Regions from separate parts of the Streptomyces sp. NPDC015171 genome, predicted to be linked through region 1. Evidence: riboswitches for the same ligand, from Rfam matches in the RefSeq annotation. Region 1 holds a riboswitch; each other region holds the start of a gene.
The links. A riboswitch is a leader RNA that binds a small molecule or an ion and turns the genes downstream of it on or off. The one in region 1 is predicted to bind cobalamin.

Region 1 (4,003 bases):
ACCCGGGCTCGCCTACCACCTGATGGGATTCGACACCCCCGCCTTCACGCCGGTCTTCGTGATGAGCCGCATCACCGGCTGGACCGCGCACATCACCGAACAGCTCGCCCACAACGCGCTGATCCCGGCCCCTCGCTTCCTACGCGGGACCGGATCAGCGGGCGGTGCCGAAGGCGGGATGACCCCCAGCCGGCCGCCGGGGAGGGAAGCACTCCCTCCCCGGGCGGCCGGTCGTGGATCAGGCCGTGGGGAGTTCCGCACGGACCGTGCGGGCCGCGTCGACCAGGTTCTCCAGCGCGGCCCGGGTCTCCGGCCAGCCGCGGGTCTTCAGACCGCAGTCAGGGTTGACCCACAGCCGCTCCGCCGGGATGGCCCTCAGCCCGGTCCGCAGCAGCTCGGCCGCCTCGCCGGCACTCGGGACGCGCGGGGAGTGGATGTCGTACACACCCGGACCGGCCTCGCGCGGATAGCCGTGCGCGGCCAGTTCGCGGGCGACCTGCATGTGCGAGCGGGCCGCCTCCAGGCTGATGACGTCGGCGTCGAGGTCGTCGATGGCCTGGACGATGTCGCCGAACTCGGCGTAGCACATGTGGGTGTGGATCTGGGTGTCCGGACGCACCCCGCTGGTGCTCAGCCGGAACGCCCGCGTCGCCCAGTCCAGGTACGCGGGCCGGTCGGCGGCGCGCAGCGGCAGGGTCTCGCGCAGCGCGGGCTCGTCGACCTGGATCACCGAGGTGCCGGCGGACTCCAGGTCGTTCACCTCGTCGCGCAGGGCGAGGGCGACCTGGAAGGCGGTGTCGGCGAGCGGCTGGTCGTCGCGGACGAAGGACCAGGCGAGCATGGTGACCGGCCCGGTGAGCATGCCTTTGACCGGGCGGTCCGTGAGCGACTGGGCGTACGTCGTCCAGCGCACCGTCATCGGCTCGGGGCGGGAGATGTCGCCGGCCAGGATCGGCGGACGGACGTAGCGGGTGCCGTACGACTGGACCCAGCCGTGCTGGGTGGCGAGGTACCCGGTCAGCTGCTCGGCGAAGTACTGGACCATGTCATTGCGTTCGGCCTCGCCGTGCACCAGGACGTCGAGGCCGGTCTTCTCCTGGAAGCCGATGACTTCCTGGATCTCGGCCTTGATGCGCTCCTCGTAGCCGGCCGTGTCGATCCGGCCCGAGCGCAGGTCGGCGCGGGCGGTGCGCAGTTCGCCGGTCTGCGGGAAGGAGCCGATGGTCGTGGTCGGCAGCAGCGGCAGGCCCAGGTGGGCGCGCTGGGCCGCGGCCCGCTCGCCGTACGGCTGACAGCGCCGGGCGTCCGCCTCGGTGACGGCCGCGGTACGGGCCCGGACACCCGGGTCGCGGGTGATGGGGGAGCCGGCCCGGGAGGCGAGGTCGGCGCGGTTGGCGGCCAGTTCGGCGGCGATGGTGTCGGTGCCCTGGGCGAGGCCCTTGGCCAGCGTCGCGATCTCGCGCGTCTTCTGCTTGGCGAAGGCGAGCCAGCGCAGGATCTGCGGCGCGATGTCGCGTTCGGCGGCGGCGTCGAACGGCACGTGCAGCAGCGAGCAGGAGGCGGCGACGTCCACCCGGTCCGCGAGCCCCAGCAGCGTGCCGAGCGTGGCGAGGGACTTCTCCAGGTCGTTGACCCAGATGTTGCGGCCGTTGACGACACCGGCGACCAGCCGCTTGCCGGGCAGCCCGCCCACGGCGGCGAGGTCGTCCAGATGGGCCGCGGCGGCCTCGGTGAAGTCCAGGGCGAGTCCCTCGACGGGCGCCTTGGCCAGCACGGGCAGCGCCTCGCCGAGCCGGTCGAAGTACGAGGCGACGAGCAGCTTGGGCCGGTCGGTGAGCGCGCCGAGGTCGCGGTAGGCGCGGGCGGCGGCGTTCAGCTCGGCCGGGGTGCGGTCCTGGACCAGCGCGGGCTCGTCCAGCTGGATCCACTCGGCGCCGGCCGCGCGCAGGTCGGCGAGGACCTCGGCGTACACCGGGAGCAGGCGGTCGAGCAGGGTGAGCGGGTCGAAGTCCGCGGCCACGCCCGGTGCGGGTTTGGCGAGCAGCAGATAGGTGACCGGGCCGACCAGGACGGGCCGGGCCGTCAGATCCAGGGCGAGGGCTTCCTTCAGCTCGGCGACCTGCTTGGCGGAGTCGGCGGTGAACTGCGTGTCGGGGCCGAGCTCCGGGACCAGGTAGTGGTAGTTGGTGTCGAACCACTTGGTCATCTCCAGCGGCGCCACGTCCTGGGTGCCGCGGGCCATGGCGAAGTAGCCGTCCAGGGCGTCGGCCGCGACGGCCGGGCGGTGGCGTGCGGGGATCGCGCCGACCATGACGGTGGTGTCGAGCACGTGGTCGTAGTACGAGAAGTCACCGGTCGGCACCTCGTGGACGCCGGCCTCGGCGAGCTGCTTCCAGTGGGTCCGGCGCAGTTCGGCGGCGGTGGACCGGAGGGCGTCGGCGGTGACGCGGCCCTTCCAGTAGCCCTCGACGGCCTTCTTCAGTTCCCGGTTCTGACCCTGGCGGGGGTAGCCGTACACGGTGGCCCGTGCTGCCGCGGCTGCGGACTTGCTGGTCACGGAGATCTCCTTCGCGAGATGAATCCCTGAGATCCCGGAGACGGGACGAGAGCGCGAAGGGGTGACGAACCGGACGGACACGACCTCGCGCGGCCTGCGCGGTCGTCCGCCTGATGTGTACGCCGACCCGCCCACGAGGTCACCGGGATGTCCGCGCACGGAATCGTCCGCGCGCGGGCAGCTGGCAGGTCTTCGGACTCGCGGGCACGTCCTCCGAGGAGGACACCTAATGGCCGTCGCTTCCCAGGCCCGGTACGTCGGGCCCAGTGCGTACTGACGGCGGTCGTTCCCGCTCACCGCTGCGGGGCAGTCCCGGATTCCCACCGGGTTCCCTCTTGCGACGCATCCCGCCTGGCGGACGGGGCGAACCAGTTGCAGGGGCCACCCTACGGGGTCGGCGTGCGGGAAGGGAGGGTGAGTTCCGTCATCCGGACGCGTCGCCGGACACATCGCACCGGGTACACCACAGGGCGGGAAGCGCCGCACACGCGCTTCCCGCCCTTTCCCCGCGGCGCCGCGCGGGGACCCTCACCCCCGGCGGCACGGGCCCCTCGGCCCGCGTCGGACCAGGCCCTCAGCCCTGGTCGTGGACATGGAACCCGCGACCGGTCTTCCGGCCGAGGAGTCCCGCCTCCACCATCCGCTGGAGCAGCGGCGGCGGGGCGTAGAGCGGTTCGCGGAACTCGTCGTAGAGCGACTCCGCGATGGAGGCGACGGTGTCGAGGCCGATCAGGTCCGCGAGCCGCAGCGGTCCCATGGGGTGGGCGCAGCCCAGCTCCATCCCGGTGTCGATGTCGGCGGCGGTGGCGAAGCCGGATTCCGCCATCCGGACCGCGGCGAGGATGTACGGGACGAGCAGCGCGTTGACGACGAAGCCGGCGCGGTCCCTGGAGCGGATCACCGTCTTGCCGAGCGTGCCGGCCGCGAAGTCCTGGACAGTGGCGACCGTCCGCGCCGACGTGTGCAGCGAGGTGACGACCTCCACCAGGGGCAGCACGGGCACGGGGTTGAAGAAGTGCAGGCCCACGACCCGGTCCGCCCGGCCGGTCGCCATCCCCAGCCGCATGACCGGGAGGGAGGAGGTGTTGCTCGCCAGCACCGCTGCCGGATCCTCGACGATCTTGTCCAGGGCGGCGAAGACCTCGGTCTTGGCGTCCGGGTGCTCCACGACCGCCTCGACGACCAGCTGCCGGTCGGCCAGGTCGTCGAGACTGCCGGTGAACACCAGGCGGGCGAGCGCGTCCGCCGCGGCGTCCTGCGCCAGCCTCCCGCGCCGCACGGCGCGTTCGAGCGATGCCGCCACCCGGTCCCGGGCGGCGCGGGCGGCGACCGCGTCGACCTCGCACACGACGGTGTCCAGACCCGCCCGCGCGCACACCTCGGCGATGCCCGCGCCCATCTGCCCGCCGCCGACCACGCCGACGCGCCGGATGCCCGTGCTCATGC
Region 2 (4,003 bases), on a different contig from region 1:
GACTTCCAGGCGTAGGAGTACATCGAGGAGAGCTTGCCGATGGTCGGCGTCTCCAGGAAGAGGTTCAGGGACTGCGCCTGGTCCAGGAACGGGGTGCGGGCGGCGGCCATGTCGATCAGGCCGCGCTGCGGGATCTCCCACGCCGTGCGGTACAGCGCCCGTACGTCCTCCGGGATCCAGACGAAGTCCTGGACCGAGCCGTTGGAGTCGCGCAGCGCCTCGCGGGTGCGGGCGTCCCAGACGCCCATGTCCTTGAGCTCCTGCACCAGGTAGGAGTTGACCTGGAGGAACTCACCGGACAGCGTCTCGCGCTTGAACAGGTTGGAGACCTGTGGCTCGATGCACTCGTACACACCCGCGATCGAGGCGATGGTGGCCGTCGGCGCGATGGCGAGGAGCAGCGAGTTGCGCATGCCGACCGCCGCGATCCGCTGACGCAGCGCGGCCCAGCGCTCCGGCCAGGTCAGCTCGACGTCGTAGTGGTCGGGGTGCAGGACACCCTTGGCCGTGCGGGTCTTCTCCCAGGCGGGCAGCGGGCCGTTGCGCTCGGCGAGGTCGGCGGAGGCCTCGTACGCGGCGAGCATGATGCGCTCGGCGATCCGCGTCGACAGGGCCTTGGCCTCGGCGGAGTCGAAGGGCAGACGCAGCTTGAAGAAGACGTCCTGCAGGCCCATCGCGCCGAGACCGACCGGGCGCCACTTGGCGTTGGAACGGCCCGCCTGCTCGGTCGGGTAGAAGTTGATGTCGACGACGCGGTCGAGGAAGGTGACGGCCGTGCGGACGGTCTCGTCCAGCCGCTCCCAGTCGATGTCGCCGTTGCTCACGAAGGCGCCGAGGTTGACCGAACCCAGGTTGCAGACCGCGGTCTCGCCGTCGTCCGTGACCTCCAGGATCTCCGTGCAGAGGTTGGAGGAGTGGACGACGTGGCCGGGCTCGGCGGTCTGGTTGGCGGTGCGGTTGGCGGCGTCCTTGAAGGTCATCCAGCCGTTGCCGGTCTGCGCGAGGGTGCGCATCATGCGGCCGTACAGCTCACGGGCCGGCATCGTCTTCTTCGCCAGGCCCGCCGCCTCGGCCTCGCGGTAGGCGGCGTCGAACTCCGCGCCCCACAGGTCGACCAGCTCGGGCACGTCCGCCGGGGAGAACAGCGACCACTGCCCGTCGGTGTTCACGCGGCGCATGAACTCGTCCGGGATCCAGTGCGCGAGGTTCAGGTTGTGGGTGCGGCGGGCGTCCTCACCGGTGTTGTCCCGCAGCTCCAGGAACTCCTCGATGTCGGAGTGCCAGGTCTCCAGGTACACGGCGGCGGCGCCCTTGCGCCGGCCGCCCTGGTTCACCGCGGCCACCGAGGCGTCCAGGGTCTTCAGGAACGGCACGATGCCGTTGGAGTGCCCGTTCGTCCCCCGGATCAGCGAACCGCGCGAGCGGATACGGGAGTACGACAGGCCGATGCCGCCGGCGTGCTTCGACAGCCGGGCGACCTGGTGGTACCGGTCGTAGATGGAGTCCAGCTCGTCCAGGGGCGAGTCCAGCAGGTAGCAGGACGACATCTGGGGGTGCCGGGTGCCGGAGTTGAAAAGAGTGGGGGAGGACGGGAGGTAGTCCAGGCGGCTCATCAGGCCGTAGAGCGCCGCGACCTCGTCCAGGGCCCGGGCCGTGTCGTCCTCGGCCAGACCGCTCGCCACGCGCAGCATGAAGTGCTGGGGCGTCTCGACGACCTTGCGGGTGATCGGGTGGCGCAGCAGGTAGCGGCTGTGCAGGGTGCGCAGGCCGAAGTAGCCGAAGCGGTCGTCGGCCGCACGGTCGACCAGCGCGTCCAGCCGCTCGGCGTGCAGCCGGACGAACTCCGCGGTGCGGTCGGCGACGAGGCCCTCGCGGTGCCCGACCGCGATGGACTCGGTGAAGGACGTCACGCCCTGCGAGGCGGCCTCGTCGCGGATCGCGAGGGTCAGCAGCCGGGCGGCCAGCTTCGAGTAGGCGGGGTCCTCGGAGATCAGACCGGCGGCGGCCTCCGTGGCCAGCTCGCGCAGCTCCGCCTCGTCGGCCCGGGCGGACCGGCCGCGCAGCGCGGCGGCGGCGACTCGTCCTGGGTCGGCGTCGGGCAGATCGACGGTCAACTCGGTCAGGGTCCGCAGCAACGCGGCACCGGGACCGTCGGTCTCCGGCTCGCTGACTGAAGCCGGTTCGGCTGGCGCGATGGTCACGTGGGGCTCTCCCTCGCTCGGCACGGGGGCCTGGCGGAGGGCAGGGGGCAGTCACGAGCGCACACGGCGGTCGCGTCCACCAGCCCACTCCACGAGGCCCGGACGTCGGAACGCACCCAGGCCAGGACGGCCGGGTGGGCTGTCGGCAGGCCTCGGACTGAACAGGCGCGTGGATATGCGCATGTACACCGTTGCGGGACAGTTCCGGAATCACACCGGATTCCCCTGCGACGACAGCGAGGACGAGCATACATCTAGTGCCGGGCTGTCGTGTCACCCCCAGATGTTGTGTCGGCGTGGCTTCATAGGGTCAACTCGCAGGCAGCCGGGGCGAAGACCGGCCGGCCCGGGGAAGGACGCCGGTCCCGCTCCGGCGTGCGAACGGCCCGGGGTGTCCGCCGGCCCGGTGGGCGCTGTGCGCGACCCGCCGGAGAGGACCGTGGGACGGCCTCCGGCGGCCCGCGCGCGCTCGGCACGGGCCCGCTCCGGGCCCCCTGGCTCCGAGGCGCCGGACGCTCTTCCCGAGGCCCGGGAGGCCGCCCTGGAGGTCGCCCGGGCGGTGCTCCCGCCGGGCGCGGCGCACCCGGCGCGGCCGGCCCGCCGGATCAGATGGCCCACGCCGTCGAGTCCGCCGGCGGGGTACGGCAACGGGCCGCCGGATGTCGCTCCGGCGGCCCGTCGAACGGTGCCCGGCTAGTGGCCCGCGCCCGCGGTCGCGGGCGGCAGCTCCACCGCGACGCCCGGGTCGCCGGCGTCGGCCGTGTAGTCCTCCGGCCTGGTCTCGTCGATGCCGTCGGGGGCCTTCAGGGCCTTCAGGACGACCGTGAGGACCACGGAGACCGCGACGTTCAGGACGAACGCCGTCAGGCCGATGTAGCCGATCTCACCGATGCCCGGGATCTCCTTGGAGGAGCCGCCGAAGTGCTTCTGGGTCGGGGAGGCGACCCCGTACGCGGCAGCCGTGCCGTAGACCATGCCGACCGCCCAGCCGGCCAGCAGCGCCCAGCGGTGGAACCAGCGGGTGAACAGGCCGCCGACCAGGGCCGGGAAGGTCTGCAGGATCCAGATGCCGCCCAGCAGCTGGAAGTTGATGGCGACCGTCTTGTCCATGGTGAGGACGAAGACCAGGGCGCCGACCTTCACCAGCAGGGAGACCAGCTTGGAGACCTTGGTCTCCTGCGCGGGCGTGGCGTCCGGCTTGATGAAGTCCTTGTAGATGTTCCGGGTGAAGAGGTTGGCCGCCGCGATGGACATGATCGCCGCCGGCACCAGGGCGCCGATGCCGATCGCCGCGAACGCCACGCCCGCGAACCAGTCCGGGAACATGTCCTCGAACAGCTGCGGAATGGCCAGCTGGCCGTTGGTGACCTTCACGCCGGCCGCGATCGCCATGAAGCCCAGCAGGGCCAGCAGGCCGAGCATGAGGGAGTACAGCGGCAGGATCGTGGTGTTGCGGCGGATCACGTCACGGCTCCTGGACGACAGGGTCGCGGTGATCGAGTGCGGGTACATGAACAGCGCCAGCGCGGAGCCGAGCGCCAGGGTGGCGTACGTCCACTGGCCCGCCTCCGGCGGGGCGAGCGCCCCGCGTGGCGCCTTGGTGGCCGGGTTGACCTGGCTGAACGCCTGGCCCGCCTTCGCGAAGATGTCGTCGAACCCGCCCAGCTTGATCGGGATGTAGATGATCGCCACCGCGATGACGATGTAGATCAGCGTGTCCTTGACGAACGCGATCAGCGCGGGGGCGCGCAGGCCGGAGGAGTAGGTGTAGGCGGCCAGCACACCGAAGGCGATGAGCAGCG
Region 3 (4,003 bases), on a different contig from region 1:
GGCGCGCGCCCAGTAGAGTGCGCCCTCTGCCGTCCCCGTCGCACTCCGAGGTATCCAGCAGTGACCCCCGCCCGACCAGGCCCGCCGTCCACCGTCACCGTCGTCGGGATCGGGGCCGACGGCTGGCCGGGGCTCCCCGAGCCGTCCCGCGCCGCGCTGCGCCGGGCCGAGATCCTCATCGGCGGCCCGCGCCAACTGGACCTGCTGCCGCCCGAATGCGCCGGCGAGCGCGTCGCCTGGCCCTCGCCCCTGCGCCCCGCCGTCCCCCGGCTGCTCGCGGAGCACGCCGGCCGCCGCGTCGCCGTGCTGGCCAGCGGCGACCCGATGTTCTACGGCATCGGACGCGCCCTGGCCGAGGAAGGCGCCGAGCCGCGCGTCCTGCCCCACCCGTCGTCCGTGTCCTACGCCGCCGCCCGGCTCGGCTGGCCGCTGGAGGACGTCGAGGTCGTCACGCTCGTCGGCCGGCCCGCCGCCCGGCTCGCCGCCGCCCTGCACGAAGGCCGGCGCCTGCTCGTCCTCAGCGCCGACGCCGGCACGCCCGCACAGATCGCCGCCCTCCTCCGGGACCGCGGCTTCGGGCCGAGCCGGATGCGGGTCCTGGAGCAGCTCGGCGGCGACCGGGAACGGACGGGCACGGAGACCACCGCCGACGACTGGGAGCGGACGCAGCCGCCCGGCGACCCGCTCAACGTCGTCGCCGTCGTGTGCCGCCGGGCACCGGACACCCTGCGCCTGGGCGCCGTACCGGGGCTGCCGGACGAGGCGTACGAGCACGACGGGCAGCTCACCAAGAGGCACATCCGCGCCGCCACCCTCGGCGCGCTCGCCCCCGCACCCGGTGAACTGCTGTGGGACATCGGCGGCGGGTCCGGCTCGATCGCCGTCGAGTGGCTGCGCACCCACCCCGCGTGCCGGGCCGTCACCGTCGAACGCGACCCGGTGCGGGCCGAGCGCATCCTGCGCAACGCGGAACGGCTCGGGGTGCCCGGACTGCGGGTCGTCACCGGTGCCGCCCCCGCCGCCCTGGCCGGACTCCCCACGCCCGACGCCGTGTTCGTCGGCGGCGGACTCACCGCCCCCGCTCTCCTCGACACCTGCTGGGCGGCGCTGCCCCCGGGCGGGCGGCTGGTCGCCAACACCGTCACGCTGGAGTCCGAGGCGCTGCTCGCCGGCGCCTACCGCAGGCACGGCGGCGAGCTGGTGCGGCTCGCGGTGTCGCACGCCGTCCCCGTGGGCGGCTTCACCGGCTGGCGGCAGGCCATGCCGGTCACCCAGTGGGCCGTCCGCAAGCCCGTCACCCCCCTTCCTGGAGCAGACAGATGACCGTGTACTTCATCGGCGCCGGCCCCGGCGCCGCCGACCTGATCACGGTGCGCGGCGCCCGGACGCTGGCCGCCTGCCGGGTCTGTCTGTACGCGGGCAGCCTCGTCCCGCGTGAACTGCTCGACTCGTGCCCGCCGGACGCCCGCCTGGTGGACACCGCCCAGCTCGACCTGGACGAGATCACCGCCGAGCTGGTCCGCGCCCACGAGGAGGGCCACGACGTGGCCCGGCTGCACTCCGGGGACCCCTCCGTGTTCAGCGCGGTCGCCGAGCAGATGCGCCGCCTCGACGCCGCCGGGGTGCCCTACGAGGTCGTCCCCGGCGTGCCCGCCTTCGCCGCCGCTGCCGCCGCCCTGAAGCGCGAACTGACGGTGCCGACCGTCGGCCAGACGGTCATCCTCACCCGTGTCGCCCACCGCGCCACCGCCATGCCCGAGGGCGAGGACCTGGCCACCCTCGGCCGCAGCGGCGCGCTGCTCGTGCTGCACCTGGCCGCCCGCTACGCGGACCGCGTGGCCGAGGAACTGCTGCCGCACTACGGCGCCGACTGCCCCGCCGCTGTCGTCGCCTACGCCTCCCGCCCCCAGGAGCTGATCATCCGCGGCACGCTGGACGAGATCGCGCAGAAGGTGAAGGAGGCGGGCGTGCTGCGCACCGCGGTGATCATGGTCGGGCGCACGCTCGGCGCCGAGCAGTTCCGCGACAGCCACCTGTACTCGCCGGAGCGGGAGCGGCACATCTGCTGAACAGGACGCCAGGGGCCGTTTGTTAGGCTCCCCTCGCCTCCCGTGGGGGAAGTCCGGTGAGAGTCCGGCGCTGACCCGCAACGGTGTGCACGGCGACCGCTCCGACGGTCGCCGCGCGAGCCCGATCGCCCGCGGAGGTCCATCGACCCGTTGACTGCTCGCCGTGGACTGCGAGAAGGGACCGGGCAGCCGGCACGGACGTACGGGCTGTCTCCTCCTCGACGTCCAGCAGGCGGCCCGTGTGAAGGACGGCCCCTCCCGTGCGCCGAAGTACGGCCCCCAGCCGGATACCCGTGCTGCCGCTCAGCCTGGCCCTCGGGCTGCTGCTCCTGTTCTCCCTCGTGTGCGGTGTCGGGCTCGGGGCCGCCGGGATCGGCGGGGCGCAGGTGCTGCGCTTCCTGTGGGCGGGGCTCACCGGCGCGACGCTGCCCGCCCGGGACGCGGCCGGCTACACCATCGTCTGGGAGATCCGGCTGCCGCGGGTGCTGCTCGCCGCCGTCGTCGGCGCCGGGCTCTCGGCCGTCGGGGTGGCCGTGCAGGCGATGGTCCGCAACGCGCTGGCCGACCCGTTCGTCCTCGGCATCTCCTCGGGCGCGGCGGTGGGCGCCAACGCCGTCATCCTCCTCGGCGCGTTCGCGGGACTCGGGGTGTGGGCGCTGTCGGCCTCGGCGTTCGCCTCGGCACTCGCGGCCATGGCGCTCGTCTACGCCGTGGCACGCTCGCCGCACGGACTGACCCCGCTGCGGCTGATCCTGACCGGTACGGCACTGGCGTACGGCTTCGAGGCGCTCACCACGGTCATGGTGTTCGGCGCGGCCCGGGGCGAGGCGGCCCGGTCGGCGATGATGTGGCTGCTGGGCAGCCTGGGCGGCGCGACCTGGTCCCGGGTGCCGCTCGCCGCGGCCGTCGTGCTGGCCGGATGGGCCTGGCTGCGGTGGCGGGCCGAATCCCTCAACGCGCTCGCCATGGGCGACGAGACCTCGGCCGCGCTCGGGGTGCGGCCCTCGCGGCTGCGCCGGGAGCTGTTCCTCGTCACCGCGGCCGTGACCGGGACCGTGGTCGCGGTCAGCGGGGCCATCGGGTTCGTCGGACTGATGGTGCCGCACGTCGTGCGGATGCTCGTCGGCGCCGACCACCGGCGGGTGCTGGCCGTCGCCCCGCTCGCCGGAGCCGTGCTGCTGGTCTGGGCGGACGTGCTGTCCCGGCTGCTGCTCGCCCCGGCCGAGCTGCCGGTCGGTGTGATCACCGCGGTGGTCGGGGTGCCCGCCTTCCTGCTGCTGATGCGACGCGGCGGCTACGCCTTCGGAGGGCGCTGAGCATGCGACTCGACATCGACCACGTCACGATCGAGGCGGCCGGCGCACGGCTCGTCGACGACGTCCGGCTCACCGCGGACAGCGGGGCGTTCGTCGGACTCGTCGGCCCCAACGGCAGCGGCAAGTCGACCCTGCTGCGCTCCGTGTACCGGGCCCTGCGGCCGGCCGGCGGAACCGTACGCCTCGACGGCGACGATCTGCACGCCATGGACCCGCGGGCCGCCGCGCGCGTCCTGGCCGCGCTGCCGCAGGAGTCGGCGGCCGAGTTCGACTTCACGGTCGCCGAGGTGGTCGCCATGGGACGGCTGCCGCACCGCGACCGCACGGCCGCCGCCGACCGCGAGATCTGCGCCGAGGCCATGAGCCGCACCGGCGTCACCCACCTCGCCGACCGCGGCTTCCTCAGCCTGTCCGGCGGCGAGAAGCAGCGGGCCCTGATCGCCCGGGCCCTGGCCCAGCGGCCCCGGGTCCTGGTCCTCGACGAACCCACCAACCACCTCGACGTCGCGCACCAGCTGACCGTCCTGTCCCTGGTCCGCGGCAGCGGTCTGACCGTGCTGGCCGCGCTCCACGACCTCAACCTCGCCGCCGCCCACTGCGACGTCCTGTACGTCATCG

Region 2: another riboswitch for cobalamin. It lies ahead of ACF073_RS00920 (ribonucleoside-diphosphate reductase subunit alpha); the one in region 1 lies ahead of metE (5-methyltetrahydropteroyltriglutamate--homocysteine S-methyltransferase).
Region 3: another riboswitch for cobalamin. It lies ahead of ACF073_RS25215 (FecCD family ABC transporter permease); the one in region 1 lies ahead of metE (5-methyltetrahydropteroyltriglutamate--homocysteine S-methyltransferase).

The regions. Positions count from the first base shown of each region.
Region 1 covers NZ_JBIBUO010000027.1:20,849-24,851, forward strand. The annotation lists partial or broken gene ACF073_RS38670 (MmgE/PrpD family protein) at 1-2, shown strand, start outside; partial or broken gene ACF073_RS38675 (citrate/2-methylcitrate synthase) at 1-182, shown strand, start outside; gene metE (5-methyltetrahydropteroyltriglutamate--homocysteine S-methyltransferase) at 239-2,557, opposite strand; cobalamin riboswitch at 2,739-2,929, opposite strand; gene ACF073_RS38685 (3-hydroxybutyryl-CoA dehydrogenase) at 3,132-4,001, opposite strand; gene aceB (malate synthase A) at 3,998-4,003, opposite strand, start outside.
Region 2 covers NZ_JBIBUO010000001.1:190,671-194,673, reverse strand. The annotation lists gene ACF073_RS00920 (ribonucleoside-diphosphate reductase subunit alpha) at 1-2,201, opposite strand, end outside; cobalamin riboswitch at 2,328-2,468, opposite strand; gene mctP (monocarboxylate uptake permease MctP) at 2,895-4,003, opposite strand, start outside.
Region 3 covers NZ_JBIBUO010000009.1:256,523-260,525, forward strand. The annotation lists gene cbiE (precorrin-6y C5,15-methyltransferase (decarboxylating) subunit CbiE) at 61-1,323, shown strand; gene cobM (precorrin-4 C(11)-methyltransferase) at 1,320-2,069, shown strand; cobalamin riboswitch at 2,086-2,221, shown strand; gene ACF073_RS25215 (FecCD family ABC transporter permease) at 2,330-3,385, shown strand; gene ACF073_RS25220 (ABC transporter ATP-binding protein) at 3,388-4,003, shown strand, end outside.